DNA from 2 places in the Kitasatospora sp. NPDC058184 genome. Region 1 is predicted to be linked to the other one. Evidence: riboswitches for the same ligand, from Rfam matches in the RefSeq annotation. Region 1 holds a riboswitch; the other holds the start of a gene.
What was found. A riboswitch is a leader RNA that binds a small molecule or an ion and turns the genes downstream of it on or off. The one in region 1 is predicted to bind cyclic di-AMP.
Positions count from the first base shown of each region.

Region 2: another riboswitch for cyclic di-AMP. It lies ahead of ACFVXH_RS08655 (transglycosylase family protein); the one in region 1 lies ahead of ACFVXH_RS29335 (peptidoglycan DD-metalloendopeptidase family protein).

Region 1 is NZ_JBHVVE010000018.1:36,352-43,509, reverse strand. It holds gene ACFVXH_RS29345 (DUF2470 domain-containing protein) at 1-321, shown strand, start outside; gene ACFVXH_RS29340 (APC family permease) at 403-1,953, opposite strand; gene ACFVXH_RS29335 (peptidoglycan DD-metalloendopeptidase family protein) at 2,299-3,279, opposite strand; cyclic di-AMP (ydaO/yuaA leader) riboswitch at 3,282-3,482, opposite strand; gene ACFVXH_RS29330 (MFS transporter) at 3,834-5,315, shown strand; gene purB (adenylosuccinate lyase) at 5,323-6,753, opposite strand; gene ACFVXH_RS29320 (HelD family protein) at 6,873-7,158, shown strand, end outside.
Region 2 is NZ_JBHVVE010000004.1:890-8,047, forward strand. It holds gene ACFVXH_RS08640 (MazG family protein) at 1-348, shown strand, start outside; gene ACFVXH_RS08645 (SDR family NAD(P)-dependent oxidoreductase) at 353-775, opposite strand; gene ACFVXH_RS08650 (cytochrome P450) at 1,064-2,401, shown strand; cyclic di-AMP (ydaO/yuaA leader) riboswitch at 2,623-2,791, shown strand; gene ACFVXH_RS08655 (transglycosylase family protein) at 2,797-3,702, shown strand; gene eno (phosphopyruvate hydratase) at 4,057-5,343, shown strand; gene ACFVXH_RS08665 (septum formation initiator family protein) at 5,438-5,959, shown strand; gene ACFVXH_RS08670 (DUF501 domain-containing protein) at 5,931-6,602, shown strand; gene ACFVXH_RS08675 (Ppx/GppA phosphatase family protein) at 6,599-7,158, shown strand, end outside.

The sequences.
Region 1 (7,158 bases):
GCCGCCGACCTCGCCCTCGCCACCCCCGACCCGCTGGCCCGGTACGAGGCCATGCTGCTCACCCACCTCGCCGACGACCACGCCGAGGCGCTCGACGTCCTGACCCGGCTGCTCGACCCGGCCGTGCTCGCCCACGCCCCGGAGGTCCGCCCGCTCGCCCTGGACCGCCACGGCCTGGTGCTGCGCCTGGACCACTCGCACGGCCACCGCGACGTCCGCCTGGTCTTCCCCGAACCCGCCCGGGACACCGACGACTTCGGCCATCGGATGCACGAGCTGCTGGCCGCCGCCCAGTACGGCCTGCCGGTCCACCGGCGCTGAACCCGGGCCCGCCCGGCACAAACGCCCGGGCCCGCCCGGCGCGAACGCCCGGGCCCGCCGGCCACCGCGGCCCCGGCCCGGTCACCGCTCGACCGCGTCCTCCAGCACCACCCGCCCGATCCGCGCGTACAGCCCGGGCCGCCACCGGCGCACCGCGAGCGCCAGCCCGATCCCGCCCGCGAACACCCCGATCACCAGGTACGGGATCAGCCGGAACAGCAGCGTGTGCGCCGCCTCCCCCGCCGCGGCGTCCCGGTTGAGCACCAGCAGCACCACCACCCCGGCCATCGCCACCCCGCCCGCCAGCGGCGCGGCCAGCGTCCGGAACCAGTGCGCCGTCTCCGGGTGCCGTCCGCGCACGTGGAAGTACCCGACCACGGCGAAGGAGCAGAGCGTCTGCACGACCAGGATCGCCATCGTCCCGAGCAGCGCCAACAGCGTGTACAGGTGCGCGTACGGGTCCATGCCGGCCGCCAGGAACCCCGCCACCAGCCCCACCGCGATGACCGACTGCGTCACCGAGGCGACGTGCGGCGAGCCGTGCCGCGGATGGGTGCGGCCGAGCGCCGGGTGCAGCAGCCCCTCCCGCCCGATCGCGTACAGGTACCGGGCCGCGCACTGGTGGAAGGCCATCGCGCAGGCGAACGAGCCGGTGACGACCAGCCATTGGAAGACCTTCACCGCCCAGGCCCCAAGATGCGCGGCGAGCTGGTCGAAGAACAGGCTGTTGCCGTCCTTGCCCGGCACCGCGCCGCCCGCCACCGCGACCGCCCGCTCGACCCCGTTGCCGGACACGATCATCCAGGACACGAACACGTAGAGCAGCCCGACCCCGATCACGGAGATCAGCGTGGCCCGCGGCACCACCCGCTTCGGGTCGCGGGACTCCTCGCCGTACATCGCGGTGGACTCGAAGCCCACCCAGGACCAGAACGCGAAGAACAGTCCGAGCCCGGCCGCCGAGGTTCCCGAACTCCCCATCCCCTTCAGCGCGTTCAGCGGGTTCAGGGTCCCGGCCGCGAGCCCGTCCGGCCCGCCGCCGGAGAGCAGCACCGCCAGTGAGACCGCCGACAGGACACCGATCTCCAGCACCAGCGCGACCCCGAGCACCCTGGCCGTCAGATGCAGGTCGAACCAGCCCATCACCCCGATCACCGCCGCCCCGAACAGCGCGTACCAGCCCCAGCCGACGTCCACCCCCAGCTGCGAACGGACCAGCCCGCGCAGCGAGTACGCGAAGAAGCCGAGGGCCGCGGCCTCGGTGACGACGTACGCGAGCACCGCGAGCAGCCCCGAGGCCATCCCCGCCACCCGCCCCAGCCCGTGCGAGACGTAGCCGTAGAACGCGCCGGCCGCGGTGATGTGCCGGGCCATCGCCACGTAGCCGACCGAGAACACCGTCAGCACCACGGTCGCCACGATGTACGCGGCGGGCGCGCCCGCGCCGTTGCCCTGACCGACGATGATCGGCAGGTTGCCGGTCATCGCGGTGATCGGGGCGGCGGTGGCGAGCGCCATGAACACCACGCCGACCAGGCCGACCGAGTCCGCCTTCAGCCGGTCGACCCCGCCCGCCCCGGGCCGCTCCCGCCCGGCCGTCTCCCCCGCCACGCCCCCGCTGCGGACCGCCATCCGGCCTCCTCGCCTCCCGGCCCGCCCGACCGCCGGACCGGCCGGGCGCTGACCGTCCGCCAGCATGGCGCCCGCAGGCGCCCGGAGATCCCGGCGAACCCCCTGCGGGACACCGGAGTTGACGCTTCGTTCGATCGATCGAACACCCCGGGCGGGCCCGGGAACGAAAGCGGCCGGCCCGGCCGCACGAGGAGGTCCTCATGCGGCCGGGCCGGCCTGGGCGTGTCCCGCGCCCATGTCCGCCGTGCGGCGATCACCCGGTCGAGCGGTCACCCGACATGACCATCCCGGGCGATCGGTTCGCCCGCAGCGGCGGTGGTTCCTGGTACCCCGGAGCTCTCGGGGTCAGAGCGCGACGCCGTGCGCGCGCAGGTAGGCGACCGGGTTGATGTCCGAGCCGTACTCCGAGCCGTTGCGGATCTCGAAGTGCAGGTGCGGGCCGGTCACGTTGCCGGTGGCGCCGGAGAGGCCGATCTGCTGGCCGGCGGTGACGGTCTGACCGATCCTCACGCCGATCGAGGAGAGGTGCGCGTACTCGGCGTAGTGGCCGTCGGCGAGCCTGATCTCGACCTCGTTGCCGTAGGCGCCGCCGTTGCCGGCCTTGACCACGACACCGTTGGCGACGGCGCGCAGCGGGGTGCCGGTGGAGGCGACGAAGTCCTGGCCGGTGTGGTGGCCGGAAGCCCACATCGAGCCGGCCACGCCGTAGGCGGTGCCGAGCCGCGGGCCGGCCAGCGGGGCGACGAAGCCGGAGGTGGCGGCGGCGACCGGAGTGGCGGTCACGGCCTGGGCCGGAACGGCGACCTGGAGCTGGGTCTCGAGCTGCGCGGAGGGCTTGGCGGCCTCGGTCTGCACCTGGACCTGGGCCTGCGGCTTGGCGGCCTGGGTCGCCGGAGCGGACGGCTTGGCGGGCTTGGCCGGAGCGGCGGGCTTCGCCGGGGCGGCGTCGGCGGCCGGCGCGGCGGCGTGGCCGGACAGCGCGAGCTGCTGGCCCGGGAAGATCAGGTTCGGGTCGGCGCCGACGACCGAGCGGTTCTGCTCGTACAGCGCGTGCCAGCCGCCCTCGACGTTCCTGGCGTCGGCGATCTTGGACAGGGTGTCACCGCTGACGACGCGGTAGCTCTCCTGCGCGGCCTGGGCGGCCGGAGCGGCGGCCTGCGCGGCCTGCTTGACCTCGGTGGAGGCGGCGGCCGGAGCGGCCGGGGTGTGGGCCTGGGCGCTCATCGCGGTGACGAGCGGGAGGGCGAAGGACACACCGGTGACGGCGGTGGCGATGCCGATGCGGGCGGCGCGGGGCAGGGCGATACGACGAGCCTGTGCAGGCATGGAATTTTCCTCTCCGACGCCTGCGAGGTGAGCTGTCGGGTTCGGGCTGGAGTTGCCCGGCCGCTTGCGCGGCTTCACCCCAAGCCGGTCCTGGACGCCCGCGCCCTGAGGCACGAACTCCGGTCCGGCGACTTACCTGTGGGTCCCCCGCTCCTGCCGTACAGAGTTCGTTTCGAACCACCGGGCAGCGGCAGGACTCGGCGTTCCACCCGGCGGATCCGTCCGGACTGGCCGGGCGGTCGCTGAACTAAAACCCATCCGTTCGGGTGAAGCAATGTCGATCTCTTGAAACGGCAACGATCGCCCCTGTCCCAGTGACCCTCCGCAGGCCCGGGCCCACGGTGCGTACACAACCCATTCACCCCCCGCCACTGATCCACGACCCTGCGCCGAGATCGGCCACGCCGCGCACCCGTCCGCTCACGCACCGCCAGCCGCCAACACACCCACCGGTGACCCTTGTCACGTGCGCCTCGGCAGCGCAGGATTCGCCCGTGGCCACCTCCGAGGCCGGCACCCTGCGCCTGGGCACCGCGCAGGGTCGCTGGGTACTAATGGCGACGGTGCTCGGCTCCAGCATGGCGATGCTGGACGGCACCGTGGTGAACGTCGCGCTGCCCCGGATCGGCGCCGACCTCGGCGCCTCCCTCGCGTCCCTGCAATGGACCCTGAACGCCTATCTGCTCACCCTGGCGGGCCTGATCCTGCTCGGCGGCGCGCTCGGCGACCGCTACGGGCGGCGCAAGGTCTTCCTGATCGGCGTGGTCTGGTTCGCCGTCGCCTCCGCGGCCTGCGCCGCCGCGCCGAACATCCACGTGCTGATCGCCGCCCGCGCCGTCCAGGGCATCGGCGGGGCGCTGCTCACCCCCGGCTCGCTCGCCATGCTCCAGGCCGTCTTCCACCCTGACGACCGCTCGGCGGCGGTCGGGCTCTGGTCCGGCCTCGGCGGGGTGTCGGCGGCGGTCGGCCCCTTCCTCGGCGGCTGGCTGGTGGACGGCCCCGGCTGGCGCTGGATCTTCCTGCTGAACCTGCCGCTCGCCGCCGCCGTGATCGCGGTCACCACCCGGTCGGTGCCGGAGAGCCGGGACGAGGGCGCCTCCGGCCGCTTCGACGTCCTCGGCGCCGTGCTCGCCGCCCTCGCCCTCGGCGCGATCACCTACGCGCTGACGGCGGCCGGCGAGGGCCTGTCCCCCGCCGTCTGGGTCAGCGGGGTGCTCGGAGTGGCGCTCGGCGTCGCCTTCGTGGCGGTCGAGCGCCGCGCGCCCGATCCGATGCTGCCGCTCGGACTGTTCTCCTCCCGGCTGTTCACCGCCGTGAACCTGGTCACCCTGTGCGTGTACGCGGCGTTCAGCGGCGTCTTCTTCCTGCTGGTGGTGCAGCTCCAGATCGTGTCCGGCTTCTCGCCGCTGGTCTCGGGCTTCGCGCTGGTGCCGATCACCGTGCTGATGCTGCTGCTGTCCGCGCGCGCCGGGCGCCTCGGCAAGCGGATCGGCCCGCGCATCCCGCTGACCGTCGGCCCCCTGCTGTGCGCCGCCGGGGTGCTGCTGATGCTGCGCGTCGGCCCGGACTCCTCCTACTGGGTGGACGTGCTGCCCTCCGTCACGGTGATGGGCTGCGGCATGACGCTGCTGGTCGCACCGCTGACGGCGACCGTGCTGGCCGCCGTCGAGGTCCGGCACGCGGGCATCGCCAGCGGGGTCAACAACGCCGCCGCCCGCGCGGCCGGCCTGCTCGCGGTCGCCGCCCTGCCGGCGCTGGCCGGGCTGAGCGGCGACGCCTACCGGGTGCCCTCCTCGGTCGACTCCGCCTTCCACACCGCGATGCTGATCTGCGCGGGCCTGCTGGCCGCCGGCGGGCTGATCGCCCTCGCGACCGTACGGGGCAACGTGCTCGCCGCCGACGACCAGCAGGTGGCCGAGCCGAACTGCGACTGGCCGTGCGGCACCACCACCCCGCCGCTGGACCCGGGCCACGTCCCCACGACGCGCGAGGGCCCCGCCACCGGTCCGGCGGCGGGGCCCTCGACTCAGGGCTGACGAGACGTCAGAGGATGTCGCCGGGCGCGTACTTGGCGGCCTCCGGGTAGGCGGCCGCGACGGCCTCCACCTGGCGGACCACCTCGGCGACCTGGGCGCCGGCCGCGCCGGTGAAGGACAGCCGGTCGGCGAGCAGCGCGTCCAGCGCGGCCCGGTCCAGCGGGATCCGCTCGTCGGCGGCCAGCCGGTCCAGCAGCTCGTTCTCCCGGGCGCCCGCGCGCATCGCCAGCGCGGAGGCGACGGCGTGCTCCTTGATGACCTCGTGCCCGGTCTCCCGGCCGACGCCCGCGCGCACCGCGCCCATCAGCACCTTGGTGGTGGCGAGGAACGGCAGGTAGCGGTCCAGCTCAGCCTCGATCACCGCGGGGAAGGCGCCGAACTCGTCGAGGACGGTCAGGAAGGTCTCCAGCAGGCCGTCGAAGGCGAAGAACGCGTCCGGCAGCGCGACCCGGCGCACCACCGAGCAGGAGACGTCGCCCTCGTTCCACTGGTCGCCGGCCAGCTCGCCGGTCATCGAGGCGTAGCCGCGCAGGATGACGGCCAGGCCGTTGACGCGCTCGCAGGAGCGGGTGTTCATCTTGTGGGGCATCGCGGAGGAGCCGACCTGGCCCTCCTTGAAGCCCTCCGTGACCAGCTCGTGGCCGGCCATCAGGCGGATGGTCTTGGCCAGGCTGGACGGCGCGGCGGCCAGCTGGACGAGGGCGGTGAGCACCTCGAAGTCCAGCGAGCGCGGGTAGACCTGGCCGACGCTGGTCAGCACGTTCTCGAAGCCGAGGTGCCCGGCGACCCGGCGCTCCAGCTCGGCCAGCTTGTCGGTGTCGCCACCGAGGAGGTCGAGCATGTCCTGGGCGGTGCCGACCGGGCCCTTGATCCCGCGCAGCGGGTAGCGGGCGATCAGCTCCTCCAGGCGGCGGAAGGCGACCAGCAGCTCGTCGGTGATCGACGCGAACCGCTTGCCCAGGGTGGTGGCCTGCGCGGCCACGTTGTGCGAGCGGCCGGCCATGACCAGCTCGGCATGCTGGGCGGACAGCTTGGCCAGGCGCACCAGCACGGCCACCGTGCGGTCCCGCACGTGCTCCAGAGACTGGCGGATCTGCAGCTGCTCGACGTTCTCGGTCAGGTCCCGGGAGGTCATTCCCTTGTGGATCTGCTCGTGCCCGGCGAGCTCGCTGAACTCCTCGATCCGGGCCTTCACGTCGTGGCGGGTGACCCGCTCACGGGCGGCGATCGAGCCGAGGTCGACCTGGTCGATCACCCGCTCGTAGTCGGCGACGGCGGTCGCCGGAACCTCGACGCCGAGGTCCTGCTGGGCCTTCAGGACGGCGAGCCACAGGTGGCGCTCGAGGACCACCTTGTGCTCGGGGGACCACAGCTGGGCCAGGGTCGCCGAGGCGTACCGGGAGGCCAGGACATTGGGGATCTGGGGCTTCGCGCTCACGCTTCGCAAGAGTAACAGCCGAGGTCACGCCGGACGTCGGCGGAGTGGGGTAGGCTGGGTCAATTGAGCGCCTTTCAGATGACGCTTCACAGCCTTCTCACCGCAAGGATACCACACCGATGAGCGAACCGCCAGTGACCACGCGGGACTCCAGCGCCCTCGCCGCGGCCCTGCGCACCGAGCAGGCCCACCTCACCCGGCTCTACGCCCGGCTGGACGCCGAGCGCGAACGGGCCCGCCGCACCGCCGACGGCGCCCACGACGGCGCCGGATCCGGCGGCACCCACCAGGCCCGGCTGGAGCGCGAGGTGCGCGCCCGCGAAGCCGCCCGCCACGCCGCCCGGCTGGAGGCGGTCGAGCGCGGCCTCTGCTTCGGCCGGCTCGACGAGCGCGACGGCACCGTCC
Region 2 (7,158 bases), on a different contig from region 1:
GAGGTCGAGGGCGCCACCGAGGCGGAGGCGAACTGGGAGCAGCTGAAGGCGGCCGAGAAGGCGGACCGCGAGTCGGTGCTGGACGGCGTGCCGGCCGGGCTGCCCTCGCTGGCGTACGCGGCGAAGCTGGTGTCGCGGGTGCGCCGGGCGGGTTTCACGGGGGTGCCGGACGAGGCGTACGGGCTGCCGGCCGAGCTGACGGCCGATTCGGCGGGCCGGCTGCTGCTCGCGGTGGTGCAGCGGGCGCACGACGCGGGGGTGGACGTGGACGCCGCGCTGCGGTCGGCCGCGCGCGGTTACCGGGACGCGGTGCGCGCGGCCGAGGGCCTCGGTCCGGTCGGGGAGTAGGCGCTCAGGCCGCCGTGGCGGTGCGCTCGGGGCGCCGCTGCGGCGGGACGAGTTCGCCGATGGCCTCGCCGACGAGGAGGACGAGTTCGGCGAGCCGCTCCAGGTCGAGGTGGTCGGGCAGGTCCGCCAGCGAGATGATCCGCTCGCCGTCGGGGCCGGCCACGGCGAACAGGTCGATCGGCCCGAGGTGCTTCTCGGCGGTGTCCACGAGGGCGGCGACGTCGCTGGGGCGGCGGATGTCGCCGCAGACGCCGACGACGGGGCAGCCCGGCCGGTCGAGTTCGGCGGCGAGGTCCTCGGCGATGCCGGCGTACTGGTCGGCGATGAGCATTCCGGCGGTGCCGGCGGCGGCGAACCGGCGGGCGAGGCCCGCGCCCGACCCGCCGTCGAGGACCGCGATGACGACGACTGACCCGCTGACCCGCATGGTCTGCTCCTCCCTGTGGGCGACACCGCACCGGCGCCCACGCGTACTGCGGAGGATCGTAGGCACGTCCTGACCCTCCGCAACAGGGATTACCCCTCAGGTGACCAGGCTCACGCCCGCCCCGCGGCCAAGAGTCGGCCAAGAGCTGTCCACGGACCGGCCACGGACCGGCCATGGAGTGTTGGCGCGCCCGACGCGTCCGGTCGCGGAAGCGCGGCGGAGGAGTGGCGGGGAAGCGGCGCCCCGCCGGAGGGAGGGCGGGCCCGTCGCACCGGATACGGTCGGTCCATGCCAGCTCAGCCCGTCCCCGCCCGGCCCGCCGCCCCGTCGTCCGACGCCCCCGCCCCGCAGCTGTTCACCTGGGAGTTCGCCGCCGACCCGTACCCCGCCTACGCCTGGTTGCGCGAGCACTCCCCGGTGCACCGCACCACCCTGCCGAGCGGGGTGGAGGCCTGGCTGGTGACCAGGTACGCGGACGCCCGGCAGGCGCTCGCGGACAGCCGGCTGTCGAAGAACCCGGCGCACCACAGCGGGCAGGCGCACCGCACCGGCCGGGTGGGCATCCCGGGCGAGCGGCAGGCGGACCTGATGACCCACCTGCTGAACATCGACCCGCCGGACCACACCCGGTTGCGCCGGCTGGTGTCGAAGGCGTTCACCCCGCGCCGGGTGGCCGAGTTCGAGCCGCGGGTGCAGCAGCTCACCGACCGGCTGATCGACGGCTTCGCGCAGCGCGGTTCGGCGGACCTGATCCACGAGTTCGCCTTCCCGCTCCCCATCTACGCGATCTGCGACATGCTCGGGGTGCCGGCCGAGGACCAGGACGACTTCCGCGACTGGGCAGGGATGATGATCCGCCACGGCGGGGGCCAACGCGGCGGCGTGGGGCGGGCGGTGAAGCGGATGCGGGCGTACCTGCTGGAGCTGATCCACCGCAAGCGGGCGGACCTCGGGGACGACCTGATCTCGGGCCTGATCCGGGCCGGCGACCACGGTGAGCACCTGACCGAGAACGAGGCCGCGGCGATGGCCTTCATCCTCCTGTTCGCGGGTTTCGAGACCACCGTGAACCTGATCGGCAACGGCACCTACGCGCTGCTGCGCAATCCGGAGCAGCGCCGGCTGCTGCAGGAGTCGGTGGTGCGCGGGGAGAGCGCGCTGCTGGAGACCGGGATCGAGGAACTCCTGCGCTACGACGGGCCGGTGGAGCTGGCGACCTGGCGGTTCGCGACCCGTCCGCTGACCATCGGCGGGGTGGACATCCCGGTCGGCGACCCGGTGCTGGTGGTGCTGGCCGCGGCGGACCGCGACCCGGCCCGGTTCGCGGCGGAGAACACCCTGGACCTGGCCCGGAAGGACAACCCCCACCTGGGCTTCGGGCACGGCATCCACTACTGCATCGGCGCTCCGCTGGCGCGGCTCGAAGGGCGTGCCGCGCTGGCCACGCTGCTTTCCCGGCTGCCCGATCTGCGGCTCGCGGAAAGCCCGGAGAATCTGCGCTGGCGGGGTGGTCTGATCATGCGTGGCCTGCGCGAACTCCCGGTGGAATTCAGTCCGGAGAGCCGTTCCCCGCACGCCCCTCCGCACCCCGTTCCGGATGCCTCTTCGACGCCTCCGACCTGCTGAGATCGCGCTGACGGGACGTCGCCGATCGCCCGCCGACGGGGGTGTGAACACCCATCAATCCGGACATAACGCCGCTGTTGGTAGGCGATCGGACACGGGCCGTAATTGTTGTGTGATATCGGTGATATGAGCTTGTGATTGGTCTGATGATCTGTCTACTCTCCCTGGAGTTCGCAGCTGCGGACCTCGTACGCGGAACGCCGAATCCTGCCCGCCGCGTCACGGGAAACCGACCAGAACCCTGGGCAGGGGCGGGGGAACCAGGTTTGTTGCCGTCTCCCCACGGCTTGGGGTGAAGCCGCCCGAGCGGAATCGTTTCCGCGTACGGCGGCCGGGCCACCTCCCGGTCCGAACCCGACAGCTCACCTCGCAGGCGTACGGAGAGGGACCTCTTCATGCTGTTCGTTGGAACTGGCCGTCACCGTCGTCGCACCCAGGCCGAGAAGGCCATCGCCGTCGCCGGTGTGGCCGGCGTCGGACTCGCGATGCCGCTCCTCACCGCCACCGGCGCCTCCGCCGCCCCGGCCTCCACCTGGGACTCCGTCGCCCAGTGCGAGAGCGGCGGCAACTGGAGCATCAACACCGGCAACGGCTTCTACGGCGGCCTCCAGTTCACGTCCAGCACCTGGAAGGCGTACGGCGGCACCGCCTACGCGGCGCAGGCCAACCAGGCCAGCAAGGCCCAGCAGATCTCGGTCGCCGAGAAGGTGCTGGCCTCGCAGGGTCCGGGCGCCTGGCCGGTCTGCTCCCAGAAGGCCGGTCTGACCAAGGGCGGTGCCCCGGCCTCGGTCGACACCTCCTCGGACGCCAAGCCGCAGTCCGCCCCCAAGCAGCAGGCCCCGAAGCCCGCCGCCAAGCCCGCCGAGAAGCCGGTCGCGCAGAAGCCCGCCGCCCAGAAGCCGGCCCAGAAGCCCGCCGCGCAGCCGGTCCAGCAGGTCGCCCCGCAGCAGCAGGCGCAGCCGCAGACCCCGGGCTTCTCCGGCAAGGCCGGCTGGGACGCCGACGCCAAGGTGTACTGGTACCAGAACAACGGCGGCTGGTACTGGACCAGCCACCAGAGCGTCTACCAGCAGTACGCCGGCCAGGCCGCCGCCCAGCCGCAGTACGCCCCGCGCGCCGCGCAGCAGGCCCCGCAGGCCGCCGGCCACGACTACACCGTCCGTGCCGGTGACACCCTGTCGACCATCGCCGCCGCCCAGGGCGTGTCCGGCGGCTGGAGCGCGCTGTACGAGCAGAACCACTCCACCGTCGGCGGCGACCCGAACCTGATCATGCCCGGCCAGGTGCTGCACCTCGGCTGAGCCGCCCCGCCCGACGCCGGGACCGCCCGCGGCCGGCAGCACCCCGAGACCGGGGTGCCCGCCGGGGCGCCCGCCGCCGCGCCGGAGCGCTCGGCGTCGACGCCGCTCCACCCCGCCGTCCGAAGGGGGCCGGTCCTACCGGTCCCCTTCGTCCGCATTCGCCCGCTCCGGTGGGACAAGCTGGGACAAGCAGGTGAACTACCGGTGGGTAGCAGGGCCACACGGTGAGACGGGACCGAGGCCGACGCGGCCACGGCAGCCCGGGCGGTTAGGCTCTGGTCGTAACGACTCCGCAATCGTCCTGCTGGCAGCACCACCGTCAGACCGGACCCTGCTCTCGCAAGGAGATGCCTCGTGCCGTCCATCGATGTCGTCGTAGCCCGTGAGATCCTCGACTCCCGCGGCAACCCCACGGTCGAGGTCGAGGTCGGCCTCGACGACGGCAGCACGGGTCGTGCCGCTGTCCCGTCGGGTGCCTCCACCGGTGCCTTCGAGGCGCTGGAGCTGCGCGACGGCGACAAGAACCGCTACTTCGGCAAGGGCGTCGAGAAGGCCGTCCTGGCCGTCATCGAGCAGATCGGCCCGGAGCTGGTCGGCTACGACGCCACCGAGCAGCGCCTGATCGACCAGGCCATGCTGGACCTGGACGCCACCCCGGACAAGTCCTCGCTCGGCGCCAACGCCATCCTGGGCGTCTCGCTGGCCGTCGCGCACGCCGCCTCCGAGGCCAGCGACCTGCCGCTGTTCCGCTACCTGGGCGGCCCGAACGCGCACGTCCTGCCGGTCCCGATGATGAACATCCTCAACGGCGGGTCGCACGCGGACTCCAACGTCGACATCCAGGAGTTCATGATCGCCCCGATCGGCGCGGAGTCCTTCTCCGAGGCCGTCCGCTGGGGCGTCGAGGTCTACCACACGCTCAAGGGCGTGCTGAAGGAGCGCGGCCTGTCCACCGGTCTGGGCGACGAGGGCGGCTTCGCCCCGAACCTGGACTCCAACCGCGAGGCCCTGGACCTCATCGTCGAGGCCATCGAGAAGGCCGGCTACGTGCCCGGCCGTGACGTCGCGCTGGCCCTGGACGTCGCCTCCTCCGAGTTCTACGAGGACGGCGCCTACCGGTTCGAGGGCAAGGACCTCACCGCCGCCGAGCTCATCGAGTACTACGCCGAGCTGGTCGCCGCCTACCCGCTGGTCTCCATCGAGGACCCGCTGGACGAGTCGGACTGGGCCGGCTGGAAGGCCATGACCGACAAGCTGGGCGACAAGGTCCAGCTGGTCGGCGACGACCTGTTCGTCACCAACCCGGCCCGTCTGGCCCGCGGCATCGAGACCGGCACCGCCAACGCGCTGCTGGTGAAGGTGAACCAGATCGGTTCGCTGACCGAGACCCTGGACGCCGTCGAGCTGGCCCAGCGCAACGGCTACCGCTGCATGATGTCGCACCGCTCCGGCGAGACCGAGGACGTCACCATCGCCGACCTGGCCGTCGCCACCAACTGCGGCCAGATCAAGACCGGTGCCCCGGCCCGCTCCGAGCGCGTCGCCAAGTACAACCAGCTGCTGCGCATCGAGGAGATCCTCGACGACGCCGCCGAGTACGCCGGCCGCGGCGCCTTCCCGCGCTTCCGCCACGAGGGCTGAGCGCTCCCGGTAGCGCACGCCTGACCGGTGCCCCGCCGTTCACCCCGTAGGGTGGACGGCGGGGCACCGTCGCGACCAGGAGGGGATACGGGAGATGGCTGGCTGGAGGATCCCGGGCTTGGCGGCCCGGCCCCGGTTCACGAGCCGGGCGACCGTCCTCGTCCTGGTGCTCTGCTCGCTGGTGGCGATCCTCGCCTACCCGACGCGGCAGTTCATCTCCCAGCGCGCCGAGATCTCCGCCCAGCGGGCGAAGGCCGACCACGCGCGCCAGCAGGTCGAGCAGCTGCGCCGGGAGAAGGCCCGCTGGCAGGACCCGGAGTACGTCAAGGCGCAGGCCCGCGCCCGGCTGCACTACGCGGTGCCGGGGGAGACCCCGTACATCGCGGTGGACCCGGCCGGCCAGGCCTCCGCCAGGACCTCCTCGTCCGCGGGCGGGGCCGCCTCCGGGCCGAACGCGGCGCCCGGCGGCGCCGCCGGCCAGGCGAAGGCCGCCAAGCCCTGGTACGCCAGCATCTGGGACTCGGTGGACGCCGCCGACACCGCCGCGGCGGCCCCCGCCACCCCCCTTCCCCTCCCACCGTCCCCCGTTGGAGACACCTCCCCCCATGACCACTGAGAACCACCCCACCGTCTCCGACGCCGACGTCGCGGCCATCGCCGCCCAGCTCGGCCGGGTGCCGCGCGGCCTGCGCGGCGTGGCGCACCGCTGCCCCTGCGGCAACCCGGACGTCGTGGAGACGGCTCCCCGGCTGCCGGACGGCACGCCGTTCCCCACGCTCTACTACCTGACCTGCCCCAAGGCCGCCTCGCTGATCGGCACCCTGGAGGCGGAGGGCGTGATGAAGGACCAGAGCGCCCGGCTCGCCGAGGACCCGGAGCTGGCCGCCGCCTACCAGAAGGCGCACGAGGACTACATCGCCCGGCGCGACGCGATCGAGGTGCTGGAGGGCTTCCCGAGCGCCGGCGGCATGCCGGACCGGGTGAAGTGCCTGCACGTGCTGGTCGGCCACTCGCTGGCGGCCGGCGAGGGCGTCAACCCGCTCGGCGACGAGGCGATCGGCATGCTGGAGGACTGGTGGGCCAAGGGCCCGTGCGTCTCCCCGGCCGAGGTCGAGGCGGCCGGTGAGCGGGTCGCCCGCAACCGCGCCAAGGAGCAGGACCACGAGGCCGTGATCGCCGCCAAGCAGCAGAAGGCCGCCGAGCGCGCCGCGAAGAAGCGGGCCGCCGAGGACGCCGCGGCGGAGCGGGAGTCCGAGTGAGCGCGACCCGGGTGGCCGCGATCGACTGCGGCACCAACTCGATCCGCCTGCTGGTCGCCGACCTCGACCCGGAGACCGGGGAGATCACCGACCTGGACCGCCGGATGATCGTCAACCGGCTGGGCCAGGGCGTGGACCGGACCGGCCGGCTGCACCCGGACGCGCTGGCCCGCACCTTCGCGGCCTGCCGGGAGTACCAGGAGGTCATCTCCGGCTTCGGGGTCGGCCCCGAGCGGGTCCGCTTCGTCGCCACCAGCGCCTCCCGGGACGCCGAGAACAGCGACGAGTACGTCAAGGGCGTGCGCGACATCCTGGGCGTCGAGCCCGAGGTGGTGAGCGGCGAGGAGGAGGCGCGGCTGTCCTTCGTGGGCGCCACCAAGGAGCTGACCGGCGGTCAGTTCCCCGGCCCGTACCTGGTGTTCGACCTCGGCGGCGGCTCCACCGAGTTCGTGCTCGGCACGGACGACGTGCAGGCGGCGCGCTCGGTGGACATCGGCTGCGTGCGGCTCACCGAGCGGTACTTCGGCGACGCCGAGCTGCCCTCCGAGGCGCAGGT